DNA from 4 places in the Cedecea selenatireducens genome. Region 2 is predicted to be linked to each of the others. Evidence: predicted binding sites of a transcription regulator. Region 2 holds the regulator's gene; each other region holds the start of a gene.

Region 1 (4,305 bases), on a different contig from region 2:
GGCGCTGGCGCGCAGATTTCAGGCTACGGTCGCGCCAGAGGAAGGTGTTCAGCACACCTTCGATTCCGGCGGTCATAAGCGGCATAAACGGCATCGCGGCTCCCTGGTTAAAATTTATAGCCACGGTGCAGGGCGACAATCCCACCGGTCATATTGTAATAGGTGGTGTTTTCAAAACCTGCTTCTTCCATCATCCCTTTGAGCGTTTCCTGGTCCGGATGCATGCGGATAGATTCTGCCAGGTAGCGGTAGCTTTCGCCATCCTGTGCCACCATCTCACCAATGCGCGGCAGAATGTGGAAGGAGTATGCGTCGTAGGCTTTGTTTAGCGGTTCGAAGGCAGGTTTGGAAAACTCAAGCACCAGCAGGCGGCCACCAGGCTTGAGGACGCGGAACATTGAGCGCAGCGCGGCGTCTTTGTCTGTGACGTTGCGCAGGCCAAATGAAATGGTGATGCAGTCAAAGGTGTTGTCGGGGAACGGCAGCGCTTCGGCGTTGGCCTGCACGTATCTCACGTTCCCAACAATGCCGATGTTGCGTAGCTTTTCGCGCCCCATTTTCAGCATCGAGTCATTGATGTCCGCCAGCACCACTTCACCGGTGTCACCCACCAGGCGAGAGAATTTCGCCGTCAGATCGCCCGTGCCGCCCGCAAGGTCCAGCACGCGCTGGCCGCGACGTACGCCGCTACAGTCAATCGTGTAACGTTTCCACAACCGGTGGATACCAAAAGACATCAGGTCGTTCATTACGTCGTACTTCGCCGCAACAGAGTGGAACACGTTCGCCACCATATCGACCTTCTGCTCTTTGGCTACGGTACGGAAGCCAAAGTGCGTTGTTTCCTTGGATCCGGACTCCTGGGATTCATCAACCATCTCAATGCCTGCTTAATCAAGAAAATGTTCGGGAAGTGTAACAGAATGGGCGCGAAAGCCCTATGATTCAACCGTGCGGCTAAACCTTAGCTCAACGCCCTTCTCCTGAGCGTTGTGAAGCAAATTCATCAAATTCGGGCGCTGATTCTGCGCTCTCGTGGCCCAGCCGTGCGGAATCATCTTCATCTCCCTGATGAGCACGTTCGACCAGATCTGGGTTAATCTCTCGCTTCACTTCTACCCCAAGCCCGCGAAATGCCTCTGCCTGAACCAGGATATTTCCACGCCCCGACGAAAGCTTTTTCATCGCCTGACGGTAGTTATCTTGTGCCTTATCGAGGCTTTGGCCAATCGCGGACATATCATCCACGAACAGGCGCATTTTGTCGTACAGACGCCCGGCGCGCTCGGCGATTTGCTGGGCGTTACGGCTTTGATGCTCATAGCGCCACAAATTGGCAATGGTACGCAGCGCCACCAGCAGCGTCGTCGGGCTGACCAGCATAATGTTGTTTTTCAGCGCTTCGCTAATCAGCTCGGGTTGGCGATCGATCGCCAGCAAGAAGGCGGGTTCAACCGGGATGAACATCAGCACGTAGTCCAGCGAACGCAGCCCCGGCAGTTGCTGGTAATCCTTACGGCCCAGAAGGCGAATATGGCTGCGGATAGCGGCAATATGCTCATTCAGCGCGCTTTCACGCGTGAGTTCATCTTCACCGTTGAAGTAGCGCTCATAAGCCACCAGCGTCATTTTCGCATCGATAACAACGTCTTTGCCCTGCGGCAGGCGAACAATGACGTCCGGTTGCATACGGCTGTTGTTCTCAAGCTGGATGTTCACCTGAGTCTGGTATTCATGACCTTCGCGCAGGCCAGAAGCTTCAAGCACGCGGGTTAACACCACTTCCCCCCAGTTGCCCTGGGTTTTGTTGTCGCCCTTCAGCGCTTTGGTGAGGTTCAGCGCCTCTTGCGCCATATGGGCGTTGAGCTGCTGCAGATTGCGGATTTCGTGCGTTAGCGTATGGCGCTCGCGCGCCTCCTGGCCAAAACTCTCCTGGACCTGGCGACGGAAGCCGTCGAGCTGTTCGCGAAGTGGCGAAAGGAGCACATTCAGGCTTTGGCGATTCTGTTCCTCTACCTTGCGCCCGCTCTGCTCAAAAATACGGTTTGCCAGATTCTCAAACTGCTCGTTAAGGCGCTGCTCGCTGTTGAGCATTTGACGGTGCTTATCTTCGGCATTGAGCCGCGTTTGCTCCAGCAGCGTGGTTAATTCACGGATGTCAGCTTCCTGCCCGCTGTTAATTTCCATTTGGGCACGGACTTCACGGTTAAGCTGCTCGCACTCTTCCCGCCAGTGTTGGCTTTGCTGAAGCTCCTGGCGCGCGGCGGCAAGCTCCCCGTAGATTTCACGCTGTTCTTCGTGCAAAGCCGCCAGCCGCTGAGCCGCACGCAGGCTGGCAATAAGCCAACCGGTCAGTAAGCCCACCAGCCCAATGCCCAGCCCAAACAACAGTGAAATATCCATGCTTCCCCCAAAACGATACCAACAGCGGCAAGATAAAATTCTGCTGTATAAATGTCCAGATGAAAAGGGATTTTCCGGAAGGCGCTACGCAAAGCATAAAAAAAGCCGGCGAGCGCCGGCTTCGAATTGAAAACAGGGAAAACTACAGCAGGCGACGGGCCGCTTCGACCACGATTTTCACCGCGTGGCTTTCCGTTTTCTTCATGGTTTCCGCGTTAGGGATCTCTTGCTGAGTACGGTTCACGATAACCCCGGCAACCATACCCGCACGCAGGCCCTGGCTGGAGCACATGGTCAACAGCGTGGCGGATTCCATTTCATAGTTCATCACGCCCATCTCCTGCCACTCTTTCATCGAGCCCTTGAAGCGGCTAACGACGCGGCCGGACAGCGTATCGTAACGCTCCTGCCCCGGGTAGAAGGTGTCTGAAGAGGCGGTTACGCCAATGTGGGTCGTGGCACCTACGGCTTTTGCCGCTTCAACCAGCGCAGTGGTACAAGCGAAGTCTGCCACAGCCGGATATTCCATTGGCGCAAAGTGCAGGCTGGCCCCGTCAAGACGAACGGATGCGGTAGTCACCAGCACGTCGCCCACGTTGATGTTCGGCTGAATCGCACCGGTAGTCCCGACGCGCAGGAAAGTACGGATGCCAAGCTGCGCCAGTTCTTCAACCGCAATAGAAGTAGAAGGGCCACCGATGCCGGTAGAACAGATGATAACCGGCTTACCGTCCAGCTCAGCACGCCAGGAGGTGAATTCACGATGGGCAGCCAGCTTAACCGGCTTGTCCATCAGCGCGGCGATTTTTTCCACACGCTCAGGATCGCCAGGGACGATGGCGAGCGTAGCCCCTTGCAGGTCATTTTTAGTGAGGCCGAGATGGAAAACATCAGACTTGGACATAACAGACTCCTCTGTTGAGTAGGTTTCAGGAGAAGCAAAGCGACACTTTACAGAACCCCTGAGCATAATTTCGTGATGACGCTCACTTTGAATGAAACAAATTACATTATTTGTATTCACATAAGTGACCAAAGTCACACATACGAATCGATCGGGCTATTTTTTGAACTTCATCTGCGTTTTTTGGCGACCAGATTTGCTACTAATCCTGGCTATAGTTATCACACTGCGCTAATGCTGGTTCGGAGAAAACCATGAAACAAAAGCAAACAACACATAACACACCGGGCGAAGGCTTCGCACCGGCGGCCTCACCCATCGCTTCCACCACCGTGTTAACACCGGACGATGCCATTGTTTCCGGGGAAACATCCATTCCAAGCCAGGGCGACAATATGCCGGCTTATCACGCGCGGCCTAAAAATGCCGATGGGCCGCTTCCTGTGGTTATCGTCGTTCAGGAGATTTTTGGCGTACATGAACATATCCGCGATCTTTGCCGCCGACTGGCGCTTGAAGGGTATCTGGCCATCGCGCCAGAACTTTACTTTCGCCAGGGCGAACCGGGAGACTTCGCCGATATTCCAACGTTGCTGAGCGGGCTGGTTTCAAAAGTGCCGGACAATCAGGTGCTGGGCGACCTTGACCATGTGGCCAGTTGGGCTTCCCGTAACGGAGGCGACGCGCATCGCCTGATGGTGACCGGTTTTTGCTGGGGCGGGCGCATTGCCTGGCTGTATGCCGCGCACAATCCACAGCTTAAAGCCGCGGTGGCGTGGTACGGCAAGCTGGTAGGAGACAAAACATTAAACTCTCCGCATCATCCCGTAGATATCGCCGTCAACCTTAATGCCCCGGTGCTCGGCCTATATGGCGGCCAGGATACCGGGATTTCTCAGGAAAGCGTTGAGACGATGCGCCAGGCGCTGCGAGCGGCAAATGCCAATGCGGAAATCATTGTCTACCCGGAAGCCGGCCATGCTTTTAACGCAGATTAC
Region 2 (4,305 bases):
CCCCACCCACTCTTCCGCAATGTTTATTTGCGACAGATGCGGTGCCGTCAAAGAACAGGCGGCTGAAGGTGTGGAAGATATTATGCAGAAGCTGGCGTCAAAAATGGGTTTTGCCCTGCGCCACAACGTGATTGAAGCCCACGGGCTGTGTTCAGACTGTTCGGAAGTTGAAGCCTGTCGCCACCACGGCGCCTGCAATCACGACCATACGATACAGCCGAAGAAAAAGCGTTAAGAAGGGTAGGTACATCCTTGTACCCGGGCAGGATTGGTTTTACGGATTAGCACATTTGAGGGGCCGCCAGGTTACCAGCGGTATTCGTTCCTGGACTCCCAGTCCTTAACCTCTTTCTCTGCCTGGTCTTTGGCGTAACCATAACGTTCCTGGATTTTACCCACCAGTTGGTCACGCTTCCCTTCAATGACGGTCATGTCGTCATCGGTCAGCTTACCCCATTTTTCTTTGACCGTACCTTTGAACTGCTTCCAGTTACCGCCGATTTCGTCCTTATTCATTGTCATCTCCTCATCGTTCGGTTTAGGGTTTTGCATCCTCATTGTCGGATGCTGAATTTCTGGAAAACATCCAATATCTGCTGGATGTAGAAATAATTGTAGTCAAGGATTTCGGGTTACATATAAAACTCAGAATCTTTAACCATTTTCAAAATCAGCGGCACGCGGACTCCCCGCCTTAAAAGCGGGAAATCAGCATGATAGATGAGAAGTTAACGAGGATCAGAAAACGCGATCAATGGTCGCCATGCGCGGCAAACCAGGTGTTATTGCGCCAGTGGCGCCGCCAGATATAACCGAGCGACAGGCCGCGCAAAGCCAAAAATACCGCCAGCGACAACCATAAAGCGTGGTTGCCAAACAGCGGCAGCGTAAGCAGCGTCACGCCAAAGCCCAGGGCGGCAACCGCCATGCTGTTTCGCATCTCGGCCCCGCGCGTGGCACCAATAAACATCCCGTCCAGCAGGTAGCACCAGACGCCCACCATCGGCAATATCACCTGCCAGGCAAGGTAGCGGTCGGCCTGCTGACGCAGCTCCGGCAAGGATGTCAGCAGCGCGACGATGTGTTCTCCGGCAACGGCATAGAGAGCGGCAAACGCCACCGCGACCAACCCGGCCTGCCTGCACGCTGCGCCCCAAACCTCCAGCAGTTGCCCACGGTTACGTGCGCCGTAGGCCTGGCCAGAATGAGCTTCCACCGCATAAGCGAAGCCGTCCAGCGCGTAGGCGGTGAAGGTCAGCAGCGTCATCAGCACGGCGTTCACCGCCACAATTTCGCTGCCGAGACGTGCGCCAAAGATGGTGATGGAGGCAAAGCATATTTGCAGCAGCAGCGAACGCAGCATGATGTCGCGGTTCAGTGCCAGCAGCTTGCGTAGATCCCCCTGCCAGGCCGTTTTAAGGCGTGCCCAGCTAATGCCGCGCAGCTTCAGGACTTTGTGCACCATCAGCAGGCCGATGAAAAACGTGGCGTATTCAGACACCGCCGTCGCCAGCGCCGCCCCCTGCACGTTCATGTGCAGCCCCATCACCAGCCAAAGATCGAGCACGATATTGATAAGGTTTCCCACCACCAGCAGGATCACCGGTGCCCGCGCATACTGAACGCCCAGCAGCCAGCCCAACAGCACGAGGTTAGCCAGCGATGCGGGGGCACTCAGCCAGCGGATCTCCAGGAAACGACGAGCCTGATACAGCACCTCTTCGTTGCCGCCAACGACGTGCAGCGCGAGGGTGATCAGTGGATAACGCAGTAGCACGATGGCAAGCCCGGCGATCAGCGCCAGCATCAGCGGCTGAACCAGCGCGCGCGCCAGCCGCTGTGGATCGTTTGCGCCAAACGCCTGCGCCGTTAATCCGGTGGTGCTCATACGCAGAAACAGCAGCAGCATAAACAGGAAGCTGGTCGCCGTAGCGCCGATAGCCACGCCGCCGAGATAGGTCGGGCTGTCGAGATGGCCGATGACGGCGGTGTCAACCAGGCCCAGCAGCGGCACGGTAATATTGGAAAAAATCATCGGCAGCGCCAGTCGCCAAAGCGCACCATCCGTTGACGAGAAGAATCGCATGGGAATGATCCAGAGGAAAATAGAGGGGTTTAAAGCGGGTGGTACAGCAGGTTTACCGCACCACCAGAAGACGTGTTACAGCCATTCACCGTTGCGGATCACCCCGACGGCCAGACCTTCAATGCTAAAGTTCTGCTCGCGAAGATCGACCACAATAGGCTGGAATTCGCTGTTTTCAGGCAGCAGATGCACGGTGTTACCCTGCTTTTTCAGGCGTTTCACGGTGACTTCATCGTCGATACGCGCGACAACGACCTGGCCGTTACGCACGTCCTGCGTTTTGTGAACCGCAAGCAAATCGCCGTCCATGATGCCGATATCTTTCATCGACATGCCGCTGACGCGCAGCAGGAAATCGGCATTCGGTTTAAACAGCGACGGGTCAACCTGGTAGTGGCCTTCGATGTGCTGCTGTGCCAGCAGCGGCTCACCGGCGGCCACACGGCCTACAAGCGGCAGGCCGCTTTCTTCTTCAACCAGCAAACGAATGCCGCGTGATGCACCGGAAACAATCTCGATGGCACCTTTACGCGCCAGCGCTTTGAGATGCTCTTCAGCGGCGTTTGGAGAACGGAACCCCAGACGTTGTGCAATTTCGGCGCGCGTAGGTGGCATGCCGGTCTGGTTGATATGATCCCGAATGAGATCAAACACCTCTTGCTGCCTGGTAGTTAGTGCTTTCATTCCGCCCCCTGGGTGTTTATACAGTTATGCTGTGAGTATATACAGCCCCGGGCGAATTTGAAACCACAAATTAAGCAAAAAACCAGCGACTTAAACTATTCTGGAAGGACTATCGCAAATGTGACCAAAGCAAGGTGGCCCAGGTCGCAACCGCAAGAATAATCGCTATCAATACCGCGGCTGAACCCATATCTTTGGCTCGCCCTGAAAGCTCGTGGTAGTCGGTGCCCACACGGTCGACCAGCGCTTCAATGGCGCTGTTAAGGATCTCGACAATCATCACCAGCACCACCGAGCCAATCAGTAAAATGCGGGTGATAGGATCAACGTCCAGCCAGCAGGCAATGCCGATGGCAATAACCGCCGCAACGCCTTCCTGACGAAATGCAGCTTCGTTGATCCAGGCCGCTCGCAGTCCCTTCCATGAGTAGCCTGCAGCCTTAATAATGCGGGTGATGCCGGTGGTATTATTCGCCATTAAAGGAAACCTTTTTAAATATTGAGCGTCAATGCTCATTGAGTCTAAATCGCAGCGCCACAGAAATTCCCCAGAGTTTCTGATATCCTTGCGGCGCATTTGCATTATTAACCTGAGGCTTTACATCATCTATGTCAGGCTGGCCAAGAATTTACTACAAATTACTGAATTTACCATTAAGCGTTCTGGTAAAAAGCAAGTCTATCCCGGCCGATCCGCAAACCGAGCTCGGTCTGGATCCCTCACGCCCGATTATGTACGTCCTGCCCTACAATTCTAAGGCAGACCTACTGACGCTGCGTGCCCAATGCCTGGATCACGACCTGCCGGACCCGCTGGAACCTTTGGAAATTGACGGCGTACTGCTGCCGCGCTACGTGTTTATCCACGGCGGCCCGCGCGTCTTTACCTACTACACGCCAAAAGAAGAGTCGGTAAAACTGTTCCACGACTATCTGGATCTGCACCGCAGCAACCCGGATCTCGATGTGCAGATGGTGCCGGTTTCCGTGATGTTTGGCCGCTCCCCAGGACGCGAGAAAGGGGAAATCAATCCGCCTTTACGTACCCTGAACGGCGTCCAGAAATTCTTTGCGGTTTCGTGGCTGGGCCGCGATAGCTTTGTCCGTTTCTCTCCGCCGGTTTCGCTGCGCCGCATGGCGACCGAACACGGCACCGACAAAATTATCGCCCAAAAACTGGCTCGCGTGGCGCGTACCCACTTTGCCCGCCAGCGCCTGGCCGCAGTAGGCCCACGTCTGCCGGTTCGCCAGGATCTCTTCAACAAGCTGCTGGCGTCAAAAGCGATTGCCCGCACGGTAGAAGACGAAGCCCGCAGCAAGAAAATCTCCCACGAAAAAGCGCAGCAAAACGCCGTCGCGCTGATGGAAGAGATTGCCGCCAACTTCTCCTACGAAGCCGTACGTTTAACGGACCGGGTTTTAGGCTTAACCTGGAACCGCCTCTATCAGGGCATTAACGTGCACAACGCCGAGCGCGTGCGCCAGCTTGCCCACGACGGCCACGAAATTGTCTATGTGCCCTGCCACCGCAGCCA
Region 3 (4,305 bases), on a different contig from region 2:
TTGAACCGCTGACGTTCAGCGCGGTACGACCCATATCAATCAGCGGCTCGACGGAAATCAGCAGCGCGACCAGCGTTACCGGCAGCCCCATGGCTGGCAGGACGATCAGCGCTGCGAAGGTTGCACCCCCGCCCACGCCCGCAACGCCTGCGGAGCTAACGGTCACAATACCCACCAGGGTTGCAATCCAGACCGGATCCAGCGGGTTGATACCCACGGTTGGTGCCACCATAACGGCCAGCATTGCCGGGTAAAGGCCCGCGCAGCCGTTCTGGCCGATGGTTGCGCCGAAGGACGCGGAGAAGCTGGCGATAGACTCAGGCACGCCAAGACGGCGGGTTTGCGCTTCGACGTTCAGCGGAATACTTGCTGCGCTGGAGCGGCTGGTAAACGCGAAGGTCAGTACCGGCCAGACTTTGCGGAAGTATTTCACCGGGCTAACGCCGTTGAACGCCAGCAGAATAGCGTGGACGCCAAACATAATCGCCAGGCCAAGGTAAGACGCCACCACGAAGCTGCCCAGCTTGATGATGTCCTGCAGGTTTGAGCCCGCAACCACTTTGGTCATCAGCGCCAGCACGCCGTATGGCGTCAGCTGCATAACCAGGCGAACCAGCTTCATCACCCAGCTTTGCAGGGTGTCAATGGCAACCAGAACACGCTCGCCTTTCGGCGCATCGTCTTTCAGCAGTTTCAGCGCCGCGACGCCCAGGAAGGCGGCGAAGATAACCACGCTGATGATAGACGTTGGGTTTGCCCCGGTCAGATCGGCGAACGGGTTCTTCGGTACGAAGGAGAGGATCAGCTGCGGTACGGTCAGGTCTGCGACTTTACCAATGTAGTTGGATTGAATCGCCGCCAGACGCGCATTTTCCGCATTGCCCTGAACCAGACCTTCTGCGGTCAGACCGAACAGGTTGGTGACCAGTACCCCGACCAGCGCGGCAATCAGCGTGGTGAACAGCAGCGTACCGATGGACAGAATGCTGATTTTCCCCAGCGAAGAGGCGTTGTGCAGTTTAGCCACGGCGCTCAGAATAGAGGCGAAGACCAGCGGCATAACGATCATTTGCAGCAGCTGTACATAGCCGTTGCCGACCACGTTAAACCACTGAATGGAATCTTTCAGCACCACGCTGTCGGAGCCATAAATTGTGTGCAGTACCAGACCGAAAATGACGCCCAGTACCAGACCTGCCAATACTTTTTTGGCGAGGCTCCATTGTTTATGGCGGGTTTGCGCCAGCAGCAATAGCAATACGACGAACACCACGATGTTCGCTACCAGTGGAAAATTCATCCCCATATCTCCTGATTTATTGTCATGCGGCAGCGCATGGGCCGCCGTTATGTTGCAAAGCGTAACAGATGGCGGGGATTCTTCTTATATACAAAAGGAATTGATTATTACTAAATAGGATTTTTCGGTGAATTAATGTCCGGATTGATGGGTAATAAAGCTATTAAAGGTGGTTTGCAGCGAATTTATCATCTGCGAAGACCAGCGCACTGCACCGTTTTCGGGCAGGCTTTGTGGCATCCAGACTGCCAGGCCGAACAGCGCCATGCATAAGGCTCGCTCAAGCTGATTGCCTTTTTGCGGCCGGACTACGGGGAAACGAAAGCGCCAGCGGCAGGGCCACAGCAGCGGAACGCCAGCGGGCGTCAGCATGTCGGCGAGAATGTGGCTCAGGTAGCCTAAAACCATGCCCTGCAGCGCATCGGCTGGGATAACCCAGCTTTCCGGCACTTTGAGATAAAACAGCGCCAGCCCGGCAAACACCGCAAACAGGCTGTGGGTGAACCCCCGGTGGCCGCACATTCGTGCCACGGGCTTTGAGATCCAGCTTAACCGCTGGCCCAGGAAGGATTTCGGGTGGTCAATGTCCGGCAGCAGGCAGGTCAGAATGGCAGACGGCACGATGTGCCACCAGTCACCCTGGGCAAGGACGGGCGTCAGCTCGGCGTTTTTGGCAAAAACTGCGCAGGCAATAGAAAAGAGCAGGTGGCCTTCCGCCGTCATGATACAACCCGAATGAAGAAACTGTCGATTCATCCAGTATAGGGTTTTTGTACAGTATTCGGAAGTGGTGACGGTGTAACATTTTGTCAGGGAGATGGGCGACATTAGCCGCCCGAGAGATTTAGCCTTTCAGGCCTGTCGCGGTGAGCTCAACCAAAGAAGGGAGCTTGACGTCCGCCAGGCACCAACGCGGGTCGGCAAAGTTTTCGTCGGCAGGCACGACGATAGAGCGCATGCGCGCGGCTTTGCTCGCGATCATGCCGTTGACCGAGTCTTCAAGCGTGACGCAACAAAGCGGATCGACACCCAGTTTTGCGGCAGCGTCCAGGTAAACTTGCGGATGGGGTTTGCTGTAGGGCAGATGTTCAGCGGAGGCGATAGCGTCGAAATACTGGCGTAAATCGAACATCTCAAGCACTTTTTCCAGCATGTGCAGCGGGGAGGCGGAGGCGAGGCCAACCTTAAGGCCCTGTTCTTTGCACAGTTTTACCGCTTCGACCACGCCCGGCAGCAGAGGGCGTTCTTCTTCAACCAGCGAAATTGCACGCTCGATAACGCGCGCGGTGACTTCCTCACGTGAGGGCCCGTTCCAGGGCTGACGTGAATACCACAGTTCGACCACCAGGTCGATGCGCAATCCCAGCGTGTCGGGCAGTTCGTTACGACGAGTAATGTCGACGCCGATGCTTTTCAGCACGTCCAGCTCCGCACGATCCCAAAGCGGCTCGGAATCAATCAGTAGTCCATCCATATCAAAAATTGCCGCAAGAATCTGGCGCGTTTCGGCCATAAAGTGACTCCTTTCTGTTCGTCTAAAAGAAATGTTTGTGTATCTTTAGCCGGAAACGGAGCCCGAAGCTACCGCTTTTGCAAAATTAGCCCGCAAAGCTCAGGCGAAATAGCGCCATACGGGGTAGACTTTGAGCGTATAACGTTACGTCCTAATAAAGGGGAGTGCATGACGTATCAACAAGCTGGACGCATTGCGATTTTAAAGCGCGTGGCGGGCTGGGTGATTTTTATCCCGGCGCTGCTGTCGACCGTGATTTCGGTCCTGAAGTTTATGTATCAGCACAGCGAAAAACAGCCGGGCATTGACGCCGTGATGATGGATTTTGCCCACGTGATGATCGAGATGATGCGGTTTAATACGCCGTTCCTGAATCTTTTCTGGTATAACTCGCCGCAGCCGGACTTTAACGGCCAGATAAACCTCTTCTTTTGGCTGATTTACGCGTTAATTTTCATCGGGCTGGCGCTGCAGGATTCAGGGGCTCGTATGAGTCGCCAGGCAAAATTCCTGCGTGAGGGCGTGCAGGATCAGCTGATCCTCGAACAGGCCAAAGGGCCGGATGGGCTCAGCAAAGCGCAGCTCGACGCGAAGGTGATTGTTCCCCACCACACCATCTTGCTGCAGATTTTCCCGCTCTATATCCTGCCGGTGATTATTATCGTGGTGGGCTACTTCTTCTTTAAGCTGCTCGGCTTTTTATAAGATAACGAGCCACTCCGGGTTGGAGTGGCTCACTCTCAGGCTGCTAACACGCGTTCCAGCGCTTTTTGCGCCGTGACCAGATGCTGCCCGCCAAACAGAATTGCCCGGTTAAGCAGGGTGTAAAGCTGGTAAATGGGCTGACGCTCGAGGAAACCCGAAGGCAGCGGCGAGACCGATTGATATCCGTCGTAGATTTGTGGCGGCTGGTCGCTGTGCAGCGGCAACATGGCCAGGTCACACTCGCGGTCGCCCCAATAACAGGCCGGATCGTAAATAAACGGTCCGTCAGGCCCCAGCGCACAATTACCTGACCACAGGTCACCGTGCAGCAGCGACGGCTGCGGCTGGTGCGAGGCCAGCGCCTGCTGAACGAAATCAACAATCAGATCGATATCGCCGTAGTCGATGCCTTTTTCTGCCGCCATTTCCAGCTGCCAGCCAATGCGCTGTTCGGCGAAGAAAGTTGACCAGCGGCGCTGCCAGGCGTTGGGCTGCGGGGTGGTGGAAAGGTCGTTGTCAAAGTCGAGACCAAACTGTGGCTGGTCGCTCCATTGATGAAGCCGGGCCAGCTGTTGGCCGAGAAGAAAAGCGTTATGGGCGTCCAGCGGCTTAGCCGGCAGGTATTCCAGCAGCAAAAAACTGTAATCCCTGTCGCTGCCCAGCCCCCAAACTTTGGGCACTCTGACCGTTTTACTGCGCGACAGCAGCTCCAGCTGGTCTGCTTCGGCGGTAAAGATGGGCAGCATTTCCCGCTCATCGCATTTGACGAAAATCTCATGACCGGCAT
Region 4 (4,305 bases), on a different contig from region 2:
ATATCGTGACCAACGTCTATAAGGGCGACGAGTGGTTTATGAACCGCCATCGCCCGGAAGAGATGAAGTATTTCCAGGAAGCCAAATTTAGCTACACCCTGTTTGAGCCAGGCCTGCTTGAAGCGGATGGCGTCAGCAAGGTGTTCTTCACCTGTGACGATCACGATACGTTGCTGCCGCTGGAGCAGGCGATCAACGCCCGCTGGGGGGATCGCGTCAACGTGAGCTTCTCCACGCTTACCTGCCTGGAAGTGATGGCGGGCGGCGTGTCCAAAGGGCACGCACTGGAAGCGGTCTCGAAAGCCATGGGCTACAGCCTGAAAGAGTGCATCGCCTTCGGCGACGGCATGAACGACGCAGAAATGCTAAGCATGGCCGGCAAGGGCTGCATCATGGGCAACGCTCACCAGCGCCTGAAAGACCTGCTGCCGGAGCTTGAGGTGATTGGTACCAACGGCGATAACGCCGTGCCGCACTACCTTCGCAAGTTGTTCCTTAAGGCTGAATAACAGGCACAATGACGAGTGGTTTATTAATAATCACTCGTCAACTAAATAGTTAAGCCGATGTAACGCCCTCTGAGTACAATGGCGCAATCTTGTTCGTTACGGACCGCTCATTGTGCCATTACTCATCATTACCACGATTCTGTGGGCCTTCTCTTTTAGCCTGATTGGGGAATACCTTGCCGGGCATGTGGACAGCTATTTCTCGGTGCTGATGCGGATCGGCCTGGCCGCGCTGGTGTTTCTGCCGTTCCTGCGCTTCAAGGGATACCGGCTAAAAACCCTGCTGCTGTATATGCTGGTGGGGGCGCTGCAGCTCGGCGTGATGTACCTGTTCAGCTTCCGCGCCTATCTCTACCTCACGGTTTCCGAATTCCTGCTTTTCACGGTGATGACGCCGCTGTACGTCACGCTTATCTATGATCTGCTGAGCGGCAATAAACTGCGCTGGGGCTATGCGTTGAGCGCGGGACTGGCGGTTATCGGGGCGGCGATTATTCGCTACGACAAAGTGAGCGATCACTTCTGGATAGGCCTGCTGCTGGTGCAGGGCGCTAATATCTGCTTTGCCATCGGCATGGTGGGCTACAAGCGTCTGATGGAAACTCACCCGATGCCGCAGCACTGCGCGTTTTCGTGGTTCTATCTGGGGGCGTTTATCGTCGCCGTTGTTGCCTGGTTTGCGCTGGGCAATCCGCAGAAATTGCCCACCACCACGCTACAGTGGGGGATTCTGGTCTGGCTTGGCGTGGTCGCTTCCGGGCTGGGTTATTTTATGTGGAACTACGGCGCAACTCAGGTGGACGCCGGCACGCTCGGCATCATGAACAACGTGCATGTCCCGGCCGGGCTGCTGGTGAATCTTGCCATCTGGCAGGAGCAGCCCCACTGGCCGAGCTTTATCATTGGGGGAACGGTGATAATGGCCTCGCTGTGGGTACATCGCCGATGGGTCGCTCCGCGTTCTTCACAAACGGTAAATGGTCGCAGGCATGCTGGCGCGTCGAGCGAATAAACGCTTCGGTCACCGGCTGGCGCTGTTCGCCGTCACGTACCGCGGCGTACAGGCGGCTCCATAAACCTTCGCCCAGGGTTCTGGTAACAATCAGGCCCTGGTGCTCAAAGCTTTCCACCACCCAGTGCGGCAGAGCGGCAATCCCCATCCGTGCCGACACCATCTGAATCAGCAGCAGCGTGTTATCGACGTTTTTCAGCGACGGGCTCACTCCTGCGGGCTGCAGGAAATGACGCCAGATATCCATGCGTTCACGCTGTACCGGGTAGATAAGCAGCGTTTCAAGCGCCAGGTCATCAGGCTTAATGCTCTCTTTCTTCGCCAGTGGGTGGTCGGTCGCCATCACCAGGCGCACTTCAAAATCAAACATCGGTGAATAATGTAGCCCGCTGCGCGGCAAAATATCTGATGTCAGAACGATATCCAGCTCGCCCTGCTGCAGCGCAGGCTGCGGATCAAACGTAACGCCGGATTTAAAGTCCATCTCCACCTGCGGCCAGTGCTGGCGGAAGGTTTCCAGGGCAGGCGTCAGCCACTGAATGCAGCTATGACACTCAATCGCAATACGCAGCCGGGTCTGGTGCGGCTCATTGCAGGCCTGCAGCGCGCGGCCAATCTGCGGTAATACCTGTTCGGCAAGCTGCAGCAGGATCTCCCCCTGTGGCGTGAAGCGAAGCGGCTGACTTTTACGGATAAACAGGCGGAAGCCAAGCCGTTGCTCCAGATCGCTGAACTGGTGGGATAGGGCCGACTGGGTCTGATGCAGTGCGGCGGCGGCGGCGGCCAGCGAACCGCTGTGTCGTAACGCTTGCAGCGTCCGCAGGTGTTTAATCTCGATCATGAAAGTCCTTCACTTCGGCATGAACAAATTGCGCTTGAGGAATATACAGTACCTGCGGATTATAGAAGTGTAAACATCTGGATGGCTAAATACATCGCACCGAATAGAGGACAGACCATGACAATCCATAATCACACCCTGGGGTTCCCTCGCGTCGGCCTTAAGCGCGAGTTGAAAAAAGCACAGGAAAGCTACTGGGCAGGAAATACCTCCCGTGAAGAATTACTGGCGGTTGGCCGCGAGCTGCGCGCCCGCCACTGGGACCAACAAAAACAGGCCGGCGTTGAATTACTGCCGGTGGGCGACTTTGCCTGGTACGACCATGTTCTGACCACCAGCCTGCTGCTCGGTAACGTGCCGGCTCGTCATCAGAACAAAGACGGCAGCGTCGATATCGATACGCTGTTCCGCATTGGTCGTGGTCGTGCGCCAACCGGCGAGCCTGCCGCCGCCGCTGAAATGACCAAATGGTTCAACACTAACTACCACTACATGGTGCCGGAATTTACCAAAGGTCAGCAGTTCAAACTGACCTGGGCTCAGCTGCTGGAAGAAGTCGACGAGGCGCTTGCGCTGGGCCATAACGTGAAGCCCGTGCTGCTGGGCCCGGTGACTTACCTGTGGCTGGGCAAAGTGAAGGGCGAACAGTTTGACCGCCTGAGCCTGCTGAAAGACATTCTGCCGGTTTACCAGCAGGTGCTGGCCGAGCTGGCGAAACGCGGCGTTGAATGGGTGCAGATCGACGAGCCTGCGCTGGTTCTGGAGCTGCCAAAGGCGTGGCTTGATGCGTTCAAACCAGCTTACGACGCGTTGACCGGCCAGGTTAAGCTGCTGCTAACTACCTATTTCGAAGGGGTGGGGCCAAACCTGGATACCATCACCGCGCTGCCGGTACAGGGCCTGCACGTAGACTTTGTTCACGGCAAAGATGATGTGAAAGAGATTCATCAGAAGCTGCCTGCAAACTGGCTGCTGTCTGCGGGCGTGATCAACGGCCGTAACGTCTGGCGTGCCGACCTGACGGAGAAATACGCTCAACTGAAAGACCTGGTGGGTAAACGTGACCTGTGGGTTGCCTCTTCCTGCTCCCTGCTGCACAGCCCAATCGACCTGAGCGTAGAGACTCGTCTGGATGCTGAAGTTAAAAGCTGGTTTGCCTTTGCCCTGCAGAAGTGTGCCGAGCTGTCCTTACTGACCGAAGCGCTGAACAGCGGCGATACTGCGAAAATTGCCGAATGGAGTGCGCCGATTCAGGCTCGCCGTCAGTCTAAGCGCGTGCACAATGCCGCAGTGGGCGAACGCCTGGCGAAAATCACCGCGCAGGACAGCCAGCGCCAGAGTTCCTATACCGCGCGTGCGGCGGCACAGCGTGAACGTTTCAATCTGCCGGCGTGGCCAACGACGACCATCGGCTCCTTCCCGCAAACGACCGAAATCCGTGGCCTGCGCCTGGACTTCAAGAAAGGGAAGCTGGATGCCAACAACTACCGCACCGGCATCGCCGAACACATTAAACAGGCGATTGCCGAGCAGGAGCGTCTGGGCCTGGACGTGCTGGTGCACGGCGAAGCCGAGCGTAACGACATGGTTGAGTACTTCGGCGAACATCTGGATGGTTTTGTGTTTACTCAGAATGGCTGGGTGCAGAGTTACGGCTCCCGCTGCGTTAAGCCGCCGATTGTTATCGGTGACATCAGCCGTCCTGAGCCAATCACCGTTGAGTGGGCGAAATACGCGCAGTCCCTGACCGACAAACCGGTAAAAGGCATGCTGACCGGCCCAGTCACGATTCTTTGCTGGTCCTTCCCGCGCGAAGATGTTTCTCGCGAGACTATCGCGAAGCAGATTGCCCTGGCCCTGCGTGATGAAGTGGCGGATCTGGAAGCTGCGGGTATCGGTATCATCCAGATTGATGAGCCCGCTCTGCGTGAAGGTTTACCGCT

What was found. The regulator LexA, encoded in region 2, represses DNA repair genes until DNA is damaged. The targets are predictions, from matches to a motif close to TNCTGTATGTACATACAGNA.
Region 1: a site for LexA is predicted at 2,445-2,464, ahead of rmuC (DNA recombination protein RmuC). Genes of this name have one in related genera too.
Region 3: a site for LexA is predicted at 2,043-2,062, ahead of ACE38U_RS17270 (metal-dependent hydrolase). Genes of this name have one in related genera too.
Region 4: a site for LexA is predicted at 2,394-2,413, ahead of metR (HTH-type transcriptional regulator MetR). Genes of this name have one in related genera too.

What each region holds. Positions count from the first base shown of each region.
Region 1 covers NZ_JBHIKW010000019.1:27,454-31,758, reverse strand. The annotation lists gene ubiJ (ubiquinone biosynthesis protein UbiJ) at 1-94, opposite strand, end outside; gene ubiE (bifunctional demethylmenaquinone methyltransferase/2-methoxy-6-polyprenyl-1,4-benzoquinol methylase UbiE) at 108-878, opposite strand; gene rmuC (DNA recombination protein RmuC) at 970-2,403, opposite strand; gene udp (uridine phosphorylase) at 2,546-3,307, opposite strand; gene ACE38U_RS20810 (dienelactone hydrolase family protein) at 3,562-4,305, shown strand, end outside.
Region 2 covers NZ_JBHIKW010000003.1:471,543-475,847, forward strand. The annotation lists gene zur (zinc uptake transcriptional repressor Zur) at 1-235, shown strand, start outside; gene ACE38U_RS07695 (CsbD family protein) at 307-516, opposite strand; gene dinF (MATE family efflux transporter DinF) at 752-2,086, opposite strand; gene lexA (transcriptional repressor LexA) at 2,162-2,770, opposite strand; gene ACE38U_RS07710 (diacylglycerol kinase) at 2,880-3,248, opposite strand; gene plsB (glycerol-3-phosphate 1-O-acyltransferase PlsB) at 3,380-4,305, shown strand, end outside.
Region 3 covers NZ_JBHIKW010000011.1:61,321-65,625, forward strand. The annotation lists gene ACE38U_RS17265 (L-cystine transporter) at 1-1,300, opposite strand, end outside; gene ACE38U_RS17270 (metal-dependent hydrolase) at 1,433-2,023, opposite strand; gene hxpB (hexitol phosphatase HxpB) at 2,145-2,813, opposite strand; gene ACE38U_RS17280 (YniB family protein) at 2,982-3,518, shown strand; gene ACE38U_RS17285 (fructosamine kinase family protein) at 3,554-4,305, opposite strand, start outside.
Region 4 covers NZ_JBHIKW010000019.1:22,591-26,895, forward strand. The annotation lists gene yigL (sugar/pyridoxal phosphate phosphatase YigL) at 1-509, shown strand, start outside; gene ACE38U_RS20795 (carboxylate/amino acid/amine transporter) at 622-1,521, shown strand; gene metR (HTH-type transcriptional regulator MetR) at 1,409-2,362, opposite strand; gene metE (5-methyltetrahydropteroyltriglutamate--homocysteine S-methyltransferase) at 2,480-4,305, shown strand, end outside.